Regions from separate parts of the Providencia zhijiangensis genome, predicted to be linked through region 2. Evidence: predicted binding sites of a transcription regulator. Region 2 holds the regulator's gene; each other region holds the start of a gene.
What was found. The regulator CRP, encoded in region 2, controls carbon source genes, mostly activating them, when cyclic AMP is high. The targets are predictions, from matches to a motif close to ATGTGANNNNNNTCACAT.

Region 1: cdd (cytidine deaminase) is a predicted target of CRP. The motif match lies at 3,072-3,089, and genes of this name have one in related genera.
Region 3: QS795_RS09035 (sugar transporter) is a predicted target of CRP. The motif match lies at 2,758-2,775, and genes of this name have one in related genera.
Region 4: pth (aminoacyl-tRNA hydrolase) is a predicted target of CRP. The motif match lies at 4,781-4,798, and genes of this name have one in related genera.

Annotation. Positions count from the first base shown of each region.
Region 1 covers NZ_CP135990.1:1,123,926-1,129,744, forward strand. Annotated here, with positions in the region: gene QS795_RS05060 (hypothetical protein) at 1-8, shown strand, start outside; gene QS795_RS05065 (hypothetical protein) at 35-727, shown strand; gene QS795_RS05070 (serine protease) at 738-1,991, shown strand; gene cdd (cytidine deaminase) at 2,120-3,016, opposite strand; gene QS795_RS05080 (CidB/LrgB family autolysis modulator) at 3,196-3,891, opposite strand; gene QS795_RS05085 (CidA/LrgA family protein) at 3,891-4,358, opposite strand; gene metG (methionine--tRNA ligase) at 4,527-5,819, opposite strand, start outside.
Region 2 covers NZ_CP135990.1:302,835-308,653, reverse strand. Annotated here, with positions in the region: gene QS795_RS01395 (phosphoribulokinase) at 1-543, shown strand, start outside; gene QS795_RS01390 (OsmC family protein) at 623-1,027, opposite strand; gene crp (cAMP-activated global transcriptional regulator CRP) at 1,351-1,983, shown strand; gene QS795_RS01380 (hypothetical protein) at 2,195-3,742, shown strand; gene QS795_RS01375 (aspartate aminotransferase family protein) at 3,803-5,017, opposite strand; gene QS795_RS01370 (aminodeoxychorismate synthase component II) at 5,149-5,724, opposite strand.
Region 3 covers NZ_CP135990.1:1,976,589-1,982,407, forward strand. Annotated here, with positions in the region: gene dsbB (disulfide bond formation protein DsbB) at 171-635, shown strand; gene QS795_RS09025 (DUF333 domain-containing protein) at 701-1,006, opposite strand; gene QS795_RS09030 (SMR family transporter) at 1,063-1,395, opposite strand; gene QS795_RS09035 (sugar transporter) at 1,502-2,701, opposite strand; gene QS795_RS09040 (DUF2594 family protein) at 2,940-3,161, shown strand; gene QS795_RS09045 (YfcC family protein) at 3,434-4,888, opposite strand; gene QS795_RS09050 (M20 family metallopeptidase) at 4,931-5,819, opposite strand, start outside.
Region 4 covers NZ_CP135990.1:1,635,072-1,640,890, forward strand. Annotated here, with positions in the region: gene QS795_RS07470 (nucleotidyltransferase family protein) at 86-646, shown strand; gene QS795_RS07475 (XdhC family protein) at 672-1,637, shown strand; gene QS795_RS07480 (hypothetical protein) at 1,775-2,161, shown strand; gene QS795_RS07485 (hypothetical protein) at 2,212-2,682, shown strand; gene ychF (redox-regulated ATPase YchF) at 2,805-3,896, opposite strand; gene pth (aminoacyl-tRNA hydrolase) at 3,999-4,589, opposite strand; gene QS795_RS07500 (DUF2583 family protein) at 4,899-5,171, shown strand; gene prs (ribose-phosphate diphosphokinase) at 5,506-5,819, opposite strand, start outside.

The DNA.
Region 1 (5,819 bases), 820 kb from region 2:
AAAAATAAGTTTTTGAAAAATTTGGAGGCGTAATATGCCAATAAAATTTATTTTTTCTATATTTATCTTGTTAATTTCAACTTTATCGATGGCTGATAATCGCCCCGGTTTTGTTTGTGGTAAATTTAACGATACAGTCATTGAAGTGCCTAGCAGCTATGTCTACTCCTTTGCAGAATATGAAGGTTATAGCTATTTTGACCCAAGGTTTCTAGAAAATAAAAAAGGTTGTGATGCAAATTTTCGAGTTTTGCCATTAATAATGAGCTGGCCTGAAATGAAGCCTTTTAATAAAAATGAAAATGGGAAAAATAAAAAACTTAGATTTTCTATAGAACCACTCGATGGTGATCCTAAAGGTTATCTTGAGTATAAACGATATATTTATATTGAAAGAGGAGAGGAAAAGATTAAAGGGGATGTTTCATATGATGAAAAGCTAAATCTATATTTCAATGAAGTAAAGATAAAGAAGATGAATAAGTATATTGATCCTGAAAATGACAAGTATGGTTATTATTGGCGAGTAAGTAATGATGAGATAAGTGATTTTTTTGATTGTTTATGGATACCTTTAGATGGCAGATATAGTCAATGTGATGGATATTTCCTGATTCCAAAACTAGGAATTAAAGTTGAAGTCATTATAAAAATTGAAGATTTAGTTATTTGGAATGAAATAAAGAGCGATGTTATTAACTTTATTTACAAGCATATAAAACGATAGGAGTTTGCATATGAATAATGAAGTCAATAGACAAGGAAGTGTAACATTAACGTGGACTGATACATCCAAAGCTTTAAAAATTTTAATTTTAACTAAAAGACCTGAATTAATGTATGAGTACTTTGCTAGTAAAGGTGACCGATATGCATTACTAGCAAATAGTGTTGTCAAAGGTGATTCTTTTTCAGGTAAATTTGCATTGAACTACTTAGAAGAAGTTATAATTGAAAATGGTCAAATATGCAATGAGGCTAAACTTGAAAAAATACGTTTTGATATGGCTTATGCTTATATATATGAACAAAGGAGTAGACTTAAAAATGGTGTTACAGAAATAACAGGTGATATTAATTATAAAGAAGCAATGGCATTTCATGAGCGTGTTTTTAAAAAATACAAATTACCTGCGGAAGCATGGACTTTACAACCTGTTTTTAATGTCATCTCTGATGAAAAGGATAGAGAGGTATACTGGCAAAAAGCGCTGGATGCTGTAGGTGATACGGAAAAGGAGGCTGAATTAAGTTTAAGCACGATGAATATTATGTTTGAAAGTTTATATGATGCGCCTGCAAATAAACAATTGCAAACCCATCGCTGGATGAGAAGAGTGATAGACATAGACAATGCAGTAGATACCGTGACATTAACTTTTAAAAAAACGTATGACTTTTTTGAATCGCCCTCACTAAAAATCGATCTTAATGAAGCACTAGCATTAGCATATGAAACGGGAAATCCATTAATTGATAGAGGAACTAATCGACTATCATTTTGGGATTTTCCATCTGAAAATATTGATAAATATTCAATACAGACTGATTGGGTTGGACAAACGGATTTTGAGCATAAAGATCGCCTTTCTGAATATTACCTTGAACGTCCCGCCTATATATTGCCAGAAACCGGATTATTTAATTCCCCATCTGCCAATTACAGTCCCAATGTTAATAAACACAATGCCATGATAGATGATGTTATCGGTAATATTCCATTTACTACTTATTCTAATAATCATGCACCAATTGAAATAACGGCTTCAGAACACCGAGGATACCCAGTGAGTGTATATAGACCAAATGATTTTCAAATAGGTGAGTGTCAAACGGATCGAACCGTTGATAGCTTAAGAGACCATATGTCTTCCATGGACCACTTATCAAGCTCGTTTGATAGAGATTTTAGGGTGCCTCAGGCCCCGAGTATGCCTGAATTTAACTACAGTGGTGGCTATAGCAGCTCATCATCCAGATTCTCATTTTAATTTTATTAACTTTTAATAACGTTTTAATAAAAACGGCGGTTATTGAAGTTAATAAACTCACAATAACCGCCGTCTTAATTTTGAATATTTAATTTTTTCAATTAAAAATGGTTTAAATGAAATAGTATTTAAATGGATTCATCCAAATAAACACGTTCCACTTTTTGGCAACCTAACGCGTGCAAGGTATTTTCTGTTGTACACCACTGCTGCACCGTTGCATTTTGTTTTTCTACTAATACCGCTTGTTCGATGGCGTGAATATCTTTACCCGCTAAATTCACCATAATCAGCGCCGCTTGCAATGGTGGTAAGCTCGGGTTGAACGCAGCATTTTCAGCGTAACGACCTGTAAACAGCGAGCCATCTTTTAACTGCACAGCAATACCGGAGTGAGATTCGCTGTATGGTGCGTGAGATTGGTTCGCAGCTTCAACCGCAGCAGATAACAATCTATCGCGACTTTGGTTTTGATAACCGTGGTCCACATTATCGAGTAGTAAAGTGGTGATATTCAGATCCGATGGACCGAATGAATCAGGCAAATAATCATGAAGTGTAGCTGCTTGGCGTTTTGGTAAATGCACCATGATATTACCGCCTTCACGCAGCTCATTCATAAACTGTCGGCAGTGACCGCAAGGCGTGTAGTTGACGGTAATAGAGGTTAATTGCTTTTCGCCTTTTAGCCAAGCATGGGTAATGGCACATTGTTCAGCATGGATAGTTTGACCAATCGAAACATGGTTAAATTCCATATTTGCGCCGAAATAGAGATTACCGCTGATTCCGCAAGCGATTGCGCCTACATTAAAGCGAGAAATTGGTGTAACAGCGTAAGCCGCTGCGAAAGGTAATAATGAAAAAGCGAGTTCACTGTCCGTGCATCCACTCTCAGCTTTAATTTGCTTTACTTGCTCAGCGGTTAACATGGCTGAGAAATCAGGTTTGTTCATAATAGGCTTTAGGACAGACTGTAACTTTTCTGGAAGTTCGGCCCAAGCGGCCTTGAATCTTGAATGCATGAGTAACCCTCCCTATTTAATTGTTTTCATTCTATTCAATTAATAGGGTGATTGGATGTGATCGCGATCACTTCATGAGTGCAATCAATGAAACAAATTCATTAAATGAGAGATGTATCTCAAGTTTTTACACTGAAATTTGCATAAGAGAGGTAAATAACCTCTCTTATTGATTCAGTTTAGCTAAATAAGTGAAGAATAACAGGGAAGATAAAAGGCGCAATTAACGAGGTGATCACCCCGCAGGTCATTAACGCTAATGAACTGTAAGCCCCTTCAATATAGTTAACTTCCGCACAACGCGCAGTTCCCAAAGCGTGAGAAGCGGTACCCATCGCCAAGCCTCGTGATGCATGGGTGCGAATACGCAAAACATCAAATAGGCTATGACCGAACATCGCCCCTAAAATCCCGACAAAAAGGACGCAAGCTGCACTAATTGCTGGGATGCCTCCGACTGAATCGGCAACTGCCATGGCTATCGGTGTTGTCACTGATTTAGGTAATATTGAACCTGCAATATCCGGTGTTGCTCCTAGCCACAGTGCAATAGTCGCGCCCGTAAACATCGCCACAATACTGCCAGCAAAACAGATACTAAATAGGGATTTCCATTGCGCTCTAATCTGGTGCATTTGTTCGTAAAGCGGAAAGGCGAGGGCGACGACGGCCGGCTGCAATAAATCATTGAGTATTTTACTGCCCGCAAAATAGTGCTCATAAGAGGTGTTCGTCAGGATCAGTAGCGGAATAATAATCGCGATAGTTAACAATAATGGGTTCAGAATGGGCAATTTGCACTTAATTGACAGCGCTCTTGCCAAATAGAAAACAACGATAGTTAATGGCAGTGACCACCAAATATGTTCTAACATCACTCTTTCCCCTTGGTTTTATCATTATTGATGGTTGAAGATATGGGTTCTTCAGGAGGAAGAGGAACTTCATCAGGCTTCACACCCACAATCGGGCGCTCTTTATGGATATAGTTTGAGCTGACCGCGACAACAATCATGACAATAAGCGTACTGGCAATACAAGAGACGACAATCGGGATCATCTGTTGGCTGAGTAAATCATAATAATTCATAATCCCTACACCGATGGGAACGAATAAAATCGTCATGTTTTTCAGCAGGATACTACATCCAGGTTTTGCCCAGTGAGCAGGGACTATTTGCAATGCTAGCAAGACAAACAACAGCAACATACCGACAATACTGCCGGGAATGGAAAAAGGAAGCAGTTTGGAAATCACATTTCCGATGATCAGGCAGAGGTAAAGTATTGCGAAGGCTCGCAAATATTGCCATCCGGTATTCAATACTTGTTTTAATGACATGGGACTTGTCCTATTACTCGACAGGCATTCATCATACAATTAACTTGGAAATTGTGCCAGAGATCACAAATAAAAACCCATAAAAAAACGGAGCTCACTAAAGTGGCTCCGTTTCGTACTGATATGGCCTAAGTTTGTTGCTCAATTTTTCGAGCGACAATCAATGACTTATTTAACTTGCATACCCGGCTGTGCACCATTATCTGGGCTCAGTAGGTAAATATCTTTACCACCAGGGCCTGCTGCCATCACCATACCTTCAGAGATACCAAAGCGCATTTTACGTGGGGCAAGGTTTGCCACCATCACGGTTAAACGACCTTCCAAGACTTTTGGATCTGGGTAGGCACTACGGATGCCAGAGAATACTTGGCGAGTTTCACCACCGATATCTAACTGTAATTTCAGCAGCTTATCTGAACCTTCAACAAATTCTGCTTGTTTGATCAGCGCAATGCGCAGGTCAATTTTAGCGAAATCATCAAAAGTGATGGTTTCTTGAATTGGGTCATCTGCCAGAGGGCCTGTCAGTTGCTTCGCTGGCTGAGCACTTTGCTTTGACGCTTCTACCATCGCTTCCGCTTTCGCTAATTCGATACGGTTGAATAGTGCTTTAAATGGCGCTACGTCGTGATTCAGTAATGGCGTGTTGATGGAATCCCACGTTAATTCAACTTTCAGGAACTCTTCCACGCGCTTAGTTAAGCTTGGCAGAATTGGTTTCAAGTAAGTCATTAATACGCGGAACAGGTTGATACCCATCGAGCAGATATCTTGTAGCTCTTGGTCTTTACCTTCTTGTTTCGCAACGACCCAAGGTGCTTTCTCATCCACATAGCGGTTTGCAATATCCGCTAATGCCATAATTTCACGCACGGCTTTACCGTATTCACGATTAGTGAAATCGTCACCGATCACTTTTGCCGCATCAACAAATTGTTGGTATAGCGCTGGTTCCGCTAAGTTTGCGGATAATTTTCCAGCGAAACGTTTAGCAATAAAGCCTGCGTTACGTGATGCTAAGTTCACCACTTTGTTTACGATATCGCTGTTCACACGCTGTACGAAATCTTCTAAATTCAAGTCGATATCGTCGATGCGTGAAGAGAGTTTCGCTGCATAGTAATAACGTAGGCAGTCAGCATCGAAATGGTCTAAGTAAGCGCGAGCAGTAATAAATGTGCCGCGAGACTTAGACATTTTTGCACCATTAACGGTGACATAACCGTGAACAAACAGGTTAGTTGGTTTACGGTAGTTGCTGCCTTCTAACATGGCTGGCCAGAATAGGCTGTGGAAATAGACGATATCTTTGCCGATAAAGTGGTAAAGATCCGCTTTAGAATCTTTATTCCAGAATTCATCAAAGTTTAAATCGCTGCGTTTGTCACACAGGTTTTTAAACGAGCCCATATAGCCGATTGGCGCATCCAGCCAAACGTAGAAATATTTACCCGGTGC
Region 2 (5,819 bases):
CTGCAACCTGGCACGTTTACCCCGTGGGAATCGCTACCAGCCAATACCGATGTGCTGTTTTATGAAGGATTACATGGCGGAGTAGTTACCCCAGAGCACGATGTTGCACAACATGTTGATTTGCTTGTGGGTGTAGTGCCAATTGTTAACCTTGAATGGATCCAAAAACTCATCCGCGATACCACCGAGCGAGGACATTCCCGTGAAGCGGTGATGGATTCCGTTGTACGTTCGATGGGGGATTATATTAACTATATTACGCCGCAGTTTTCTCGTACCCATATTAACTTCCAACGAGTTCCTACCGTTGACACCTCTAACCCTTTCTCTGCCAAAGCAATACCTTCACAGGACGAAAGTTTTATCGTTATTCGCTTTAGAGGATTAGAGCAGATCGATTTCCCTTATTTATTATCCATGTTAAATGGCTCGTTTATTTCAGCGATGAATACCATTGTGGTACCCGGTGGGAAATTAGGACTCGCGATGGAACTTATTATGATGCCATTAGTGGAAAAATTAATGAAACAGCGAAATGGGTAGTTTGAGATTCTCATTAAAGAGATAAATAACAAGATGCTTATCTTAATTATCGATAAGCATCTTAATAGCAAGAAAACAATTACAGCGTTTTAATTTCGAAGCTATGAGTCACGTTAACCGTTTTCTCTAACATGATAGCAACGGAACAATATTTTTCTGCAGAAAGTTGAACCGCACGCTCCACCACTTTGTCCGTTAATTCACGTCCCGTCACAATAAAGTGCAGGTTGATGTCCGTAAAATAGCGCGGAGCTTCTTCACGACGCTGCGAAGTTAATTTTACTTCACAATCAACAATATCCTGACGACCTTTTTGCAGAATAGAAACCACATCAATCGCACTGCATCCGCCTGCTGCCATTAGAACCATTTCCATCGGACTCGGTGCTTTATCTCCAGCATTGCCATCCATCATAACTTGATGACCCGATGCCGACTCACCTAAAAAAGAGAGCCCTTCAACCCACTTTACGCGTGCTTCCATTTTTATTCCTCTCGAAAATAGTGATATTTATCGTCACATTGTTCCATATATCTAGACAATGTTATATCAGCATTATTAGGCTGAAGCGATACAGGGGAGACTTTCTACATTGGATATGATACAAACAATGGTTAGTTGATAGGATTAAGATCAATACTCAACGATTTAATTGATTATATTATACAATTGATATTAATTTGCATTGGCCTAGGGCGATATTAATAATAGGCATCAATGTGACTTAATATGCTAAGCTTGACACTTTAAAGTCAGCCTTTCCCTACTTTTCGAAAGGTTGCAATAACATACAGAGGATAACGCTAATGGTTCTCGGCAAGCCACAAACAGACCCTACTCTTGAATGGTTTTTGTCACACTGCCATATTCATAAGTATCCATCCAAGAGCACTCTGATCCATCAGGGTGAAAAAGCAGAAACCCTTTACTACATTGTTAAAGGCTCAGTGGCTGTTTTAATCAAAGATGAAGAAGGCAAGGAAATGATTCTCTCTTATTTAAATCAGGGAGATTTCATTGGCGAACTTGGGTTATTTGAAGAAGGGCAAGAACGTACTGCGTGGGTTCGCGCGAAAGTTGCTTGCGAAGTCGCGGAAATTTCTTACAAAAAATTCCGTCAGCTGATTCAAGTCAATCCAGATATCCTGATGCGCCTTTCCGCGCAAATGGCAAGTCGTTTGCAAACCACGTCCGAAAAAGTGGGTAACCTTGCATTCTTAGATGTTACTGGTCGTATTGCTCAAACATTATTGAATTTAGCTAAACAACCTGATGCAATGACTCACCCAGACGGTATGCAAATCAAAATTACTCGTCAGGAAATCGGTCAAATCGTAGGTTGTTCTCGCGAAACTGTCGGTCGTATTTTAAAGATGCTGGAAGATCAAAACTTAATCTCCGCACACGGCAAAACGATTGTTGTTTACGGCACTCGCTGATTCACCTTTCAGCCTCACCCTTCTTGGTGAGGCTTCGATATTGAAATAGCTTTATACTTTACGTACAAAGCTATTTTTCTTACTTAGGATCCTTTATTTCCCCCTCTCATCTATATACTCTCATTGATGAGTATCGTTTCTTTATATAATTATAGTTAATTGTCAAACTAATATAGTGGTAACTAAACCATTATTAAGAGTTGACAACACGATGATTAAAAATATCAATCCAAGAAGCGAAAGTATCATTAATATCAATGATAATAAAACCATAACCACTTCATCATTATCTAATCAAATAAAAAAAGCCATTAATATTGGTTCATGCATACCCGATAATAATCACCTATCTAATTTACATTATCAAAAAAAGCATTTCGCCGTATTGACTTGTCATTTTGAGCCAAGTGAACAAAAAGAAATTAATCTAATTAAATACTCGCCTCCAGTAGAGAAAATAACACTTCCCTATAAATACCATGAGGCTATTGAAGCTAATGGCCATTTTTTAATTCTTAAATCCCCACGTATTTTCAACCATTCCGTCTCAATAAAAAATGAGCCAATTATTAATGAAAAACAGGATACTGAACTAATGCTAATTGATAAAACAAGTGCTACAGAAACTAACGTTTTTAAAGAATTTAATTTAAAACGTTCATCAAACCGATTCTCAAATTTGATTTTAGAAATAAAATCGACTCATGAAAAAGGTATTCGTTATTTAAAAAGTATATTTAATAAAAATAAGAATGAAAAATTTTGTGTTACTTTTAAAAAGGGAATTGAGATCCCAATAAAACATGAAAAAACAAGATCAAGTGAAGTAATCACTTATCAGAACACTGCATCGACTCAGAAGATTGAGAACAACCTTAGCACTCTAAAATCATCACAAGCTAAATTAGCTGAACAGCTAAAAAAAATAGAGACAGACAAAGAGAATGAAATAAAAGCAGGTGAAGAGAGAATAAGAAAAGAAGCTGAATCAAGTATGATACAGAAAGCTTCTATTTCGAAAATAAAAGATGAGAATAAAGCAAAGAGCAGTGATACCGAATTTGAGTTCAATGAGGAATTAGAGTGGAATGATGATACCAATCATATTCAAGATAGTTTACAAAAAAGAATCACCGACCGTCTTGTTAGCTTAGCAATTCCATCAACTCGTCAGCTCGATAAATTACTTGTCGATGAGACTGACATGAAGTCAATAAATCGGCACTTAGAAAATATGGATTCACTGAACAAGATAGAAAATCAGCTATATTCTAGCAATGAAAGCTTAAATTCTAACTCATCAAGCCATTATTCAAATAATTCTAGTGACTCTGGATATTTATCAGAAAACACAAAAGCACAGAAAAAAATAGAAACAGGCTCCACTAAACTGAAAGATAATAACTCGAACCATGCCACGCATAATAAAAATGATAAAGTATTACCTAGAAGAAATATAAAAGTAAAACCAACCGTGAGAACATATCAATTTAATGGGGAAATATACCAAACTAAAACATCAATGCTAAGAGCTAAACATAATAGTAAAAAATATCAGTTTCCACTAAATGGAAACTCACCAGAAATAGCATCAAATCAAGGAAAACCCGATACTAGAAAATTAGATGCGCTGTTGAAAAAAACGCAAGAAACCCTTCATAGTCTAAATAGTCTAAATAGTCTAAGCGAGCAAATATCCAAAGAAGAAGTACATTCTGCGCAGATTAAAACAAAATTAGCTAAGCTTAATAACAAGTAACAACTTGAATAATAGTTCAGTGACAGAGGCAAATTTGCCTCTGTCACTATAAAAAGACAATTAAACCAGCAGTTTGCTAATTGCAGTTTCCAATTTCGCCATCCCGCTATTAATTTCATTTTCAGAAATAATCAGCGATGGAGTAAAGCGTAATACATTCGTGCCCGCATTAAGCATCATCAGCCCTTCTGCAGCACAAGCTTGTAGAATATCTTTTGAGCGATTCAGCAATTTGCCATTCAGCTCTGCACCGATTAATAAGCCCATTCCGCGAATTTCAGCGAAAATTCCATATTGGTCATTGAGCTTGTTTAAATGAGCGACAAATAACTCACGACGTTTAGCAACACCATCAAGGACTTCATCGGTATTGATAATATCGAAAGCAGCATTGCCTACCGCACATGCCAATGGATTGCCCCCGTAGGTGGTTCCGTGAGATCCTACCTCCATTGTTTTCGCAATTTCAGCAGTTGTGATCATCGCACTGATAGGGAAACCGCCTCCGAGCGCTTTTGCAGTGGTTAAAATATCGGGAGTGACATCGTAGTGCATATAAGAGAACAATTTCCCCGTACGCCCCATTCCACTTTGCACTTCATCAAAAATAAGTAATGCATTATTTTCATCGCAAAGTTTACGAACTCCTTGCAGAAATTCTGATGTTGCTGGGGTTACCCCGCCTTCCCCTTGAACTGGCTCCAAAACCACTGCACAGGTATTTTCATCGATCACGGCTTTAACGGCATCAAGGTCATTAAAAGGCACATGAATAATATCCGCAGGTTTTGGGCCGAATCCATCGGCATATTTCGCTTGTCCGCCAACTGAGACAGTAAATAATGTTCTGCCGTGGAATGCTTGCTTGAATGCAATGATCTTCGTTTTATACGGGCTATACTTGGTGATGGCATAACGACGCGCTAGCTTGAATGCGGCTTCATTCGCTTCAGACCCTGAGTTCACAAAGAATGCACGATCCGCAAACGTTGCTTTCGTTAATTTTTGGGCCAGTGTTAACGCCTGTTCATTGGTAAAAACATTGCTCACATGCCAAAGTTTTTCGCTTTGTTCACGTACAGCCGCAACGAGGCTTGGATGGCAATGACCTAGCGCTAAAACCGCGATCCCGCCTGCGAAATCAATATATTCTTTACCTTGCTGATCCCAAACGCGGCTGCCTTCGCCTTTAACTGGAATAAATTCAGCTGGCGAAAAAATAGGTAACATGACCTGATCAAAAGTCTGCCGATTGACTGCGTGTTGTTCTGACATACCCCTCACCTGCTCTTTATCGAATGCTTAAGTGAAAATATAAGCATCAAATATGAATAAAAAATCAATAAAGAGCAATAGGGAAGGGTAAAATATGCATAATTAATTTTGCTATTCGCGAAAATCAACCACTAATACTTGAGAAAATTACTCAACAGCTCATGACCTTGTTCGCTGAGAATACTTTCAGGGTGGAATTGGACCCCTTCAATGGGCAGGGTTTTATGGCGGATCCCCATAATTTCATCGATATCCCCATTATTCAGTGACCACGCGGAGACATCAAAAGAGGCGGGTAGCGTTTCTGCTGCAATCACTAAAGAGTGATAGCGAGTCACGGTTAAAGGTCGATTAAGCCCTTTAAATACCCCTTGATGGTTATGATGGATAGATGATGTTTTTCCGTGCATCACTTCACGCGCTTTTACAACAGACGCGCCAAATGCTTGCCCGATAGCTTGATGCCCTAGGCAGATACCCAAAATAGGTAATTTTCCGGCGAAATATTTTATCGCTTCCAACGAAATTCCCGCCTCATCAGGCGTGCAAGGACCCGGTGAAATGACCAAATGGGTTGGAGCCAGTTGTTCAATTTCTTCAATGGTAATTTCGTCATTACGTTTCACCAGCACTTCCGCCCCTAGTTCGCAGAAATATTGGTATAAGTTGTATGTAAATGAATCGTAATTATCAATAAGTAAAAGCATAGTAGCCTATCCGACTGATTTTTATCATTATAAGTTTTTTTGTTTATGCATAATTCGTGGTGGTTAGCAATTAGAACGCGTCCCAAAAACCATAA
Region 3 (5,819 bases), 1.7 Mb from region 2:
GGCTTTTTTTGTAATAAAACGTAAAAATTAAGCTAATCTCATTCTAATCTGATTTTGCTGCTTTTTTTATCACCCAGATAGAGGCAAAATAAGCCGATTATTAATGAAGGGAATTTATTATGTTCAGATTTTTTAATTACTGTTCTCAAGGACGGTCAGCTTGGCTGCTTATGGCATTCACTGCTTTTATGCTTGAATGTGCTGCTCTGTATTTCCAACATATTATGAAACTGCAACCTTGTGTAATGTGTATCTATGAGCGCGTTGCATTGATGGGAATTATTGCGGCAGGTTTAATCGGAGCGATTGCACCGAAAAGCACCGTCGTTAAAGTGATTGCGATTGTGGTTTGGCTGTATGCGGGTTGGCGTGGATTAGACCTTTCATGGGAACATACCATGCTGCAACTTTACCCGTCTCCGTTTGCATCCTGTGATTTCTTTGTCAATTTCCCAGACTGGTTACCGCTGCAAGAATGGGTACCTTCTGTGTTTGAAGCGACAGGGGATTGTGCGGTTAGACAATGGGCTTTCTTAGGGTTAGACATGCCGCAGTGGTTAGTTGGTATTTTTGCAGCTTACATCTTAGTTGGCATCATCGTTGCGATCAGCCTCTTCTTCCCAAGTAAAAAATAACCTTTCTTTTTTCGCCCATCAACTGTGCTTGATGGGCGATTCAAATCATTAGCTCACCAAAATACTTAGATACAGGCCCCACTACGAATTGCCGAAACCGCACAACGACGCCCATTTGCAAACTGGCAAACAGGGGTTTTCTGACCATTTAATTCTAAATTCAGTGAAGGCAGTCCCCCCGCAGAGGTACACGCCTCTTGAGCTCCGGGACCTAAATTCACCACTTGCTGAGCATATTGAGAACCGGACGTTTCTGCTCTTGTCATTTTACTGTTATCAGGGCTACTGCACGCTGAAAGTAAAATAGATAATACGGTAGCTGAACCCATTGCCACGACTGTTCTTAACAGCGCCTGACTTTTCCTTTTCATTCTCTTTCTCCGATAGTATCAGCGCTGTTTTGCATCCCATTATGTTTTGAACCTTATTAATGGGTGCCACTTTTAGAAAACAGGTTGATGACCAATACACCAATGATAATTAATAGCATACCAATAATTGCGGGTAAATCGAGTTTTTGGTTATAAATATAGATAGCCGCCACAGAAACCAACACAATTCCCAATCCTGACCAAATGGCATACGCTATCCCCAGTGGCATCACTTTCACAACTTGGGAAAGCCCCCAGAAAGAGGCTGCATAGCCAATGACAACCACTAAAGAGGGCCAAAAACGGCTAAAACCATCCGACGCTTTTAACGTTGTTGTCGCAATCACTTCCGCAATAATGGACATTAATAAGAAGCCCAATCCTTTCATTGTTCACCTTTCTCTGTTTTTAGCCTAAAATTTGGCAGAAATTTAGCACACAAAAAAGCACTGTACTAACCTTTAATTAGTACAGTGCTAAATGAATAAATCTAGCTTAATGATTCGCAGCGGTTGGCTGTTTTTCTGCAAAAGCTGAGCGATAACGGGTATAGATAAACACGCACCAAGCAAGTGCTAAAAGGCTGATAATCGCCCCCACATAACCAATATTAGTCATTCCCATATGGGTAATCACTTGGTTTCCTAATAATGCACCTGCGCCAATGCCAATATTAAATAATCCAGAGAAGATTGACATCGCCACATCGGTCGCATCTGGCGCCAAGTCCAACACTTTCACTTGGATCCCGAGGCTAATGCACATAATCGCCATACCCCAGAATATACAGGTACCAATCAATGTCCAAACATCTCCACTTAATGGCATAAATAACACTAAACAAAGTGTCAGTAAGGCCATCGATACCGGTAAGAATGAGAGTGTAAAGCGGCTACTGTAGCGGCTAAATAAGACGCTACCAAAAATGCCCGCCCCACCAAAAATTAATAATAAGAGTGTGGCAAAATTTTGACTCTGTAAGGCAATATCGCGTACAAACGGTTCAATATAACTATACGCGGTAAAATGAGCCGTAATGACGACGGTGATTAACACAAAGACACCCATCAATGCGGGGCGTTTAAACAGAACCGGTAGGCTTTTTAACGAACCGGAATGTTCGCTCGGTAAACGAGGTAAGAATCGCAATAACGCAATCAGGGTTAATAACGCCAGTACGCCGATACATAAAAATGTCACTCGCCAGCCCATCCATTGCCCAATCACTCGCCCTAACGGTAATCCTAACACGGTCGCCAGTGCCGTTCCCGTGGCGAGCAAGCCCAAAGCTTGCGCTTTTTTACCCGCAGGCGCGACGCGGATCGCCAATGATGCCGTTATCGACCAGAAAACTGCATGAGATAACGCAATACCGATACGCGCGATAATCAGCACTTCAAAGCTCCACGCAATCCCGCATAGAATATGGCTGAGAATAAAGACAACAAACAAAATTCCCAATAATTTCCGCCGCTCAAATTTTCCCGTCATCAGCATTAATGGTAGAGACATCACTGCGACAACCCACGCATAAATGGTGATCATCAGCCCTGTATGGGCAACGGTCATATCAAAACTTTCAGCAATATCACTCAATAATGCGACAGGAACAAATTCGGTGGTATTAAAGACAAAAGCCGCAACGGAAAGCGCCAATACACGGATCCACGCAGTGCTTCGAGAAACCTGGGACATGGTTTACGACATCCTGTTGATGATAATTAAGGCCAATAACAGCCTTCAGTATATTTTTGTGAATAATATCACATTCGCCATTCATCTTTAAAGGATTGAAAATTATCATGTTCACACTATTTTTTCACAGAGAAACGGTCACTCTCCTTTAATTTTCATATCAGTTTGAAAAGCGACAGAATCATTTCTTCTATGCTACAATCTGCAAATTACTTTTTATTCTTACAGGAATTCCTAAATGAAAACCCATTTTCCAACTGAGCCAGACGTAAATGCATTAGCAGACGAAGTAACTTGTTTAAAAAATCTTGTTACTCATATGCTTAAAGCTATCGGTCAGGCTGACGCGGGTAAAATTTTGATCAAAATGCAACGCGAAGTCGCTTCGATGGAAGATGAGAAGCAAGCTGAGACTTACAAAAACATTTTAGAACAAATCAAGACTGGTTATCGTCAATAAGAGCTTTAGCGATAAATGCGATTCTAAGCGCTAAGCCAAAACAGCGAGCTAAAGTGCACAAAAACCTAAGTTTCGTTCACTAGGATCCTTTATCTTTGATCTCGAATTAAACCATTCTTTATTCATTTAGCTCCCCCTTCAGATCCCTATGAAGGGGGCTTTTTTTTGCCTAAAACCCTACCTTTTCACTCACTCAAAAAACAAAAAACGCCACTCTTTCGAGTAGCGCTTTGATAAATCCCCTGTCTGTCTAAATAACGTAATAAACAGACTTAAATCGGACCTAAATTTGTCATGACTGCGTAAACAATCGAGATAATCGAAATAATGACCCAAGTTAATACCAGCGGCCAAATAAACTTCAGCCACTTGGTGTATGGGATTTTCGACGTCGCTAACACTGCCATCAGGATACCTGATGTTGGGTTAATACAGTTCACGACACCCTCGCCCATTAATACCGTTTGAACGGTAGTTTGACGGGTGATTTCTAACAGGTCGCCCATTGGGGTGAAAATAGGCACTAAAACTGCCGCTTCACCGGAACCTGAAGAAATAAAAAAGTGCATAATAGCAGCGGTACCGAACATTGAAATCGCAGATAATGTTTTCGGTAATCCATCCATCAGAGAAATAATCGAATTCACGATGGTGTCTAAGATCATTCCATCCGCTAATACAATCGCAATCGCACGCGCCATACCAACGATAAATGCCCCGCCAACCATGCCAGCACAGCCTTTCAGGAAGCCGGTTGCAATATCATTCGGTGACATTCTGTTCAGTACGCCTACCCCCACGCCTAAGATGATAAACATGGCCATCATCTCTTTCTCGCCCCAACCCCACTCAATCGCACCAAAAATAAAGCCAATTAAACAGAATGCGGCATAGGATAATGTAATGACGTGGCGTAAAGAGATTTTTGAGGTCTCAAATTGGCTATCATCAATTTGCACTTCGGGGCGAACCATCCCTTGACGGCGGCTTTTCTTCGCGTACAGAGTTAAGAAGATAATCCCTGCAACCACAAAGCTAATATAAACCACAGTACGGAAGCCAAATGCCGATAGCAGTGGAACGTCAGCCAAACCTTGAGATAACCCGACAGTCATCGGTGCCATTACCGAAGCGTTAAAGCCGGAGTATGCCGCAACATAGACGATCGCTGCGCCAAACTTGTCATCCATTCCGACAGACTTCGCCACCAATAAACCTATTGGCACGAATGCAATTATCGAGTTCACCACAATTCCAGTGGTACCCAAAATGGAGAACACCACAAAGAAGATAGTGATCAACAAAAAGTCATTGAGCTTTTTACTGCGTGAAATATTGCTCAGAACTTTGTTGATTGCACCCGTCGTTTCAAGCAGATGTAACGCGCCCCCAGTAAAGATAATCAGGAAAATGATCGGAGCCGCTTTAACTAGCCCGTCAGCGATCGATGTGAAAACCTGCCCTGGTAAAACGCCATGCTGTTCAGGTAAACGCTCATAACTTCCCGGAATGGTATAGGAACTCTTGACTTGGGTTTCCACGCCATCTTTGATAGTCGTGATCACTTTCGTTTCAGAGGCATATTGCCCAGCCGGAACGATCCAAGTAGCAACCGCTGCCGCTACTAAGATGAAAAAGAGCAATACATACGGGTTTATCCCATCAGAACGCTTTTTTTGTGGTGGTGGTGTTGTTGATGCTTTTGATGTTGATATGGATGTTGCCATAGATTTATCCTGTTGGATTATTATTTATTTTGTTAGCCATAATTACTGCGTAATGCGTTTTAACACATTGAAAAATAACTGAGCGCGCTCAGTTAAAGAGGGAATTTCAAGATACTCTTTGTCACTATGTTGATAGCCGCCAATTGGGCCTAAACCGTCTACCGTTGGTGTCCCCACACCCGCGGTAAATGAAGCATCTGAGCCACCACCTGTAGAAACGTCTTCCAGAGTGATTGCCAGTTTGTCGGCTTCTTGTTTGATGATGTCGATAAGCGCGGCACTTTCTGGCGTTTTTGCCATTGGTGGACGGTTGATCCCGCCTGTCAGTGAAAGCTGAATGCCTTCTAGAACAGGCTGGCTGCACACTTCACGTACTTTCTTGTCGATTTCAATACCTTGCTGCTCAGAAGAGATCCGCACATCAATTTCTGCACGCGCATTTGGAGCAACAGTATTCACAGAGGTTCCACCCGTGATCAGACCCACGTTCACCGAAAGCCCTTTATCGTGCTGAGAAAGCGCATGTAAGCTTTGGATTTTAAAAGTAAGTTCTTGGATAGCGCTGATCCCAGCTTCAGGAGCAATACCTGAGTGAGAGGCTTTACCTTGAATAGTCAGAACATAGGTTCCTACACCGCGACGGGCGCTAACAATGGCACCATTCGCACGTGCTGGCTCCATCACTAAGGCATAGCGCTTGTCTTTTGCACATTCCTCGATGACTGAACGTGACGAAATAGAACCAATCTCTTCGTCGCAGTTCAACAGCACTTCAATTTTCTTGTAACGCTCATCGCTGGAGGCATAAAGCTGTTTGATCACCTGATGCACCATGACATGGCTGCCTTTCATATCGATAACACCGGGGCCATAGGCTCTATCACCCTCAATACTAAATGGTCTTTCCGCTACAGTGCCTTTTGGAAATACA
Region 4 (5,819 bases), 1.3 Mb from region 2:
ATAATAAAAATAGTGATTACCAGCATAATCTGCATATTATTATTTATAATATAAACAATAAAATTAATTATGTATAATGTAAACCATGAATATAGGTATATTAATATTAGCGGCAGGAAAAAGTGAGCGTTTTCAACGTGCTGGCGGTGAAGGAAGTAAATTAAATTATCGAATTGACCAACAAACTGTGTTCGAAAAAACGCTTGTAAATTCAATGAATAGTGAATTGCCTATTCATGTGGTCACTCGCGCTGATAATGTGGGTGTCATTAACAATTGTTTACATTTTAATATTCCATTTTCCGTATTAAATAGTCATGGACTAGGGGAATCGATTGCGTTAGGCGTAAAAAACACCTCTAATTGGAGTGGCTGGTTAATTCAGTTGGGGGATATGCCATATATTTCTCACGAAATATTTATTCGAGTTGCGAACGAATTAAAAAATTATTCATTAGTGCGACCTGTATATAAAAACATACCGGGGCATCCTGTCGGAATATCAGAAAAATATCGACAAAATTTACTTAATTTATCGGGCGATGATGGCGCAAAATCAATATTACGTCATCAATTGGTTTACGAAATGCAGATAAATGATGAGAATGTCATTAAAGATATTGATTATCTTCCAAATAAAAACTAAGAATAAAAATCAATAGGGACTGAATATGTTACGTGAAGATGTTTCCGTGATTTCTCAAGCAATTAAGTGGGCAACGGATGAGCCTGTCTGGTTATGCACTGTGCTGAATACGTATGGTTCATCGCCGCGAAGCCCTGGCTCTTTATTGGTCGCTAAAGGCGATGGGATGTATGTAGGTTCTCTTTCTGGAGGCTGTATTGAAGAGGATTTTCTGCAACGAATTCAGAAAGGCCATTATTTAAAAGATAGCCAAGTTGTTCGCTATGGTCAGGGTGGGGTGGAAGCCAAAGTCAATTTACCTTGTGAAGGGAGTTTAGATGTTCTTATCGAATATTTACCCTGTAACCCGCATTCTCATCAATACCTCTCACAGATTCAAACAGCACTGCTCGGTTATACCGCCATCATCAAAAAATTGACACTCCCCCTGCGAAGTGAAATCACGACGGTGCCAAATTCACAGCATCCCACTCACATTGAGCGCAATGGTGATGAGATCCAGTTTTATATCATGGCGCCACCCAAGCTAATCATTGCGGGTATCTCCAATGTCGGCGTTTACTGCGCTAATTTTGCGGTTACATTAGGTTTTGAAGTGATTCTTTGTGAGCATCGCGATGACGAATTGTTACGCTTTGCTGGGCAAATTGCTGAACAAGTTGAGATTAAAAAAATATTCCCTGCCCGATTTTTAGAAGAGAATCCAAGCGCATCCAATACCGCGATTGTGTCTTTGACTCACGACCCTCGTATTGATGATTTAACATTAATGGAAGCAGTGAACACATCTGCATTTTATATTGGCGCAATGGGCTCAACCCGAACCAGTGCTAAGCGCCGAGAGCGTTTATTAAATTCAGGGGGATTAACGCTTGAAATGATAGACCAGATCCATGCGCCTATCGGTATTCCAATTGGCAGTAAAACGCCACCAGAGATTGCGTTAGCGATTATGGCCGACATAGTGGCGCATAAGAATGGGCGGGGTTAATACAGTAGGGAATAGATGAACCCTATTATATTGATATCATCATTTGAGCGGGAAATTTAGGATAAGACTCGTTCATCGATTCTGATAGATAGACTATTCTAGGTATTCGCTAAAATCGATCCTACAGGGAGGTTACAATGTGGTATATCCATCCAACTCGGGCTCAATACACATTACTGTCACAGTACCTTTCTCCTCTAGAAGCAAGAATAGACGCGGGTTTGCTCAACTCTGAAGGAATTGATTCTCTATTATTAGACGAAAACATGGTCTGGAATAACCAAATGTATGCCCAAGCTATTGGTGGCGTTAAATTATTGGTACCAAAATGCGAGTTAGAGAATGCATTAAATGTCTTGGATAAACTGTACCAAGGTAAATTTGCGATCACAGATGAAGGTGAGGATGGAGAAGCTAAACCTAAAATCACGCAAAAAAATGGTGTTACCGACTATATGAATATGTTGCTGGTTTTTTTGCTTTTTTTTGTTACTGGGTTGGCATTACCAATTTCAAAGAGATGAGAGCAAAAACTAAGAAAATCAATATTTTTTAACATGTGAAAGGATTTACCATGCAATCAAAACTAATTTATCAATGGAAATATAAAAGACGAGCAAGACTATCTTTCCTAGGCGCGGAAATTTTTTGGATAATCGTTCTGAGTATCATTCAGGTATTAGTCTATCAATGGTATTTGGATTCACATCCCGAAGATGCTGAATTAGTGTTTAAAAGTAACTTTTATTACCAATTTTCTTTTAGCTTGTTTGGACTAATGGAATTAGTATCAGCGGCTGTTCAACTATATATTTTCTCACTTATTCTTACGCAACGAATTCGGGATATTGGCATTAAATATCCATTGGTCATTGCTCTTGCCTTTACGTGTTCATCATTGTTTATCACGCCACTAACGTTTATCAATCAGTCTAGTTTCTTGATGATTTTTATGGCTATTCAACTCATTTTTTCGTTGATTGTTTTATTTACGCCATCTGCGCGAGAAACAAAAACGAGTGTGAAGAATGATGTAATGAATTGAGCAATATAGTGGTTATTTGAAGTGAAGAATTGTGAGCTTAAATTAAAAAAGCAGCTTAAAACCAAATCAGTTTTATGCTGCTTTTCTCTTTAATAACGACTTTTTAATAAGAAGATATAGGCTTACACGTTAAACAGGAAGTTCAATACATCGCCATCTTTAACGATGTAATCTTTACCTTCTGCACGCATTTTACCGGCTTCTTTCGCGCCTTGTTCACCACGGAATTTGATGAAATCTTCGAATGCGATAGTTTGTGCGCGGATAAAGCCTTTTTCGAAGTCAGTGTGGATTTTACCGGCTGCTTGTGGAGCAGTTGCGCCAACAGGGATAGTCCATGCACGCACTTCTTTCACACCAGCGGTGAAATAAGTTTGCAGGTTTAATAATTCGTAACCTGCGCGGATCACACGGTTCAGACCTGGCTCTTCAATACCTAAATCAGCCATAAACTCATCGCGCTCTTCATCGTCAAGCTCGGCGATGTCAGATTCGATAGCAGCGCAAACCGGCACAACAACAGAACCTTCGGCTTTAGCGATTTCGTAGACTTTGTCTAAGTATGGGTTATTTTCAAAACCATCTTCATTGACGTTGGCAATGTACATGGTTGGCTTCAGGGTTAAGAAGCTTAAATAACGGATTGCGGCTTTATCTTCAGCCGTTAAATCTAATGAACGCAGCATGCCAGCTTGTTCTAAGTGTGGCAGGCATTTTTCCAGCGCTTCTAATTCCGCTTTTGCGTCTTTATCGCCGCCTTTTGCGCGTTTTTGTACGCGGTGAATAGCACGCTCACAAGTATCTAAGTCAGATAATGCTAATTCAGTGTTGATCACTTCGATATCGGCTGCTGGGTCAACTTGGCCAGCAACGTGGATGATATTGTCATTTTCAAAACAACGAACAACGTGACCAATCGCTTCCGTTTCACGGATGTTAGTCAGGAATTGGTTACCAAGACCTTCACCTTTCGATGCGCCTTTTACCAGACCCGCGATATCAACGAATTCCATCGTGGTTGGCAGGATGCGCTGAGGCTTCACAATTTCAGCTAATTGATCAAGACGTGGGTCTGGCATTGGCACAACACCCGTGTTTGGCTCAATTGTACAGAAAGGGAAGTTGGCTGCTTCGATGCCGGCTTTGGTCAATGCATTAAACAGAGTGGATTTACCCACGTTAGGCAGACCAACGATACCGCATTTAAAACCCATATGTTTCTCACCTTAATAGCGGGGGCAGGCGAGTGCTGCCCCCAATGTTTAGAAAATTGGCGCTGATTATACACAAAAACTCGTGTTTGATGAAATCAACTCTTAGGCTGTGGCTTTAAAACCATGTAAGCGATTGATAGCTTTGTCCATTCCGTCGGATAACAGGATGTCCGTGCAGCGCACAGATTCATCAATTGCATCATCAATAAGCTTCTGTTCAGACAGCGGTGGCTTGCCTAACACGAAACCAACAACTTTGTTTTTATCGCCTGGGTGCCCAATACCAATGCGTAAGCGGTAAAAGTTCGGGTTATTGGCAAATTTACTTTGAATATCTTTTAAGCCGTTATGTCCGCCGTTACTGCCACCGAGTTTCATTTTGGCTACACCTGGTGGTAAATCGAGCTCATCATGGGCGACTAAAATTTCATCCGGATTAATGCGATAGAAATTGGCTACTGCTGCGACGGATTTACCGCTCAAGTTCATAAAGGTGGTCGGAACCAGCAAGCGAATATCATTGCCATTAAGATTGATGCGAGCCGTATAACCAAAAAATTTAGGCTCTTCCTTTAACGATTGGTTATGGCGTTGTGCCAGTAAATCAACATACCAGGCACCAGCGTTATGGCGGGTTTGCGCATATTCAGCGCCCGGATTGGCTAATCCAACAATTAATTTTATTTTACTCACGGGGACTTTTTCACTGTCAATGTATAGAAATTGGCGACTAGTTTACCTCGTGTCGGAGTGGATGTACAAAATTGTCATTGATAAGATTGCACCAGTGATAATTAGTTTGTGAATTATTCGTCAATACCATCATCAGTTGTTAAATTGATTAAAAGCACTTTTTGAGTAGATATCCTTAAAGTCTTCTATACATGTGAAGCTTATCGCAAATAATTTTACTTAAAGAGCTATACTCTTTACATAAATATAAAGTTTTATCGAACTTTTCTTTAATGCTTGCGTATCAGTTTACTGATATTGGAGGTAGATATGAAACGGAAAATGGTTACTCTCATTGGTAATGGCTTGATGGGTTTGGGTATGGTGGTGATGGGGGGAAGCATCGGTTTAAACCTGTTTTCTCATATTGTTGATTTAGGGTTGTCCGATGACATCATCAATGGCTCTCTGTTTGGGATCTTTATCGGTGCGTTGGTTTGGTTAGTGGGCGCAAGAATGGGCGGTAAAGAGAAAGTGGAAGACCGTTACTGTTTGGTGAAACGTCAATTTCATTCCCGTAACGATAACCACCGCTACCCATAGTGAGTTAGGCTGAAATTCATCGATGGATATCCTCAATGAACAGAAATGAGTCATTGAAAAATAGATAAAATCTAAATAAGAGTGAAATTCACTACGTATGATTTCACTCTTATTTTTTGCCTGAAAAAGTAGGCTTTAAAAGAGCGGTTTTTTGAAAAGCCCAAAATAAAGCCCCTACGGTTGATGAACAACAGTAGGGGCGCTACTTATAAATTTTTGTATCGTGACCACAATGAATGTGGTGCGATAAAGCACATTTCCCGTCTCAATAATTTCATGAAAAACGACTGAAACTAGGATGTTAAAACGGGGTCATTAAGACCCCGCTTTAGAATTAGTGCTCGAACATCGCAGAAATTGACTCTTCATTGCTGATACGGCGAATAGCTTCGGCCAGCATGCCTGAAAGGGTCAGGGTGCGAACTTTGTTCAGCGCCTTGATTTCAGGAGAAAGAGGAATTGTGTCACAAACAATGACTTCATCAATCACAGAGTTTTTGATGTTGTCTACAGCATTACCTGAGAAGATAGGGTGAGTTGCATAAGCGAATACACGCTTAGCCCCACGTTCTTTCAGCGCTTCAGCTGCTTTACACAGTGTGCCACCAGTATCAATCATATCGTCAACTAAGATACAGTCACGACCAG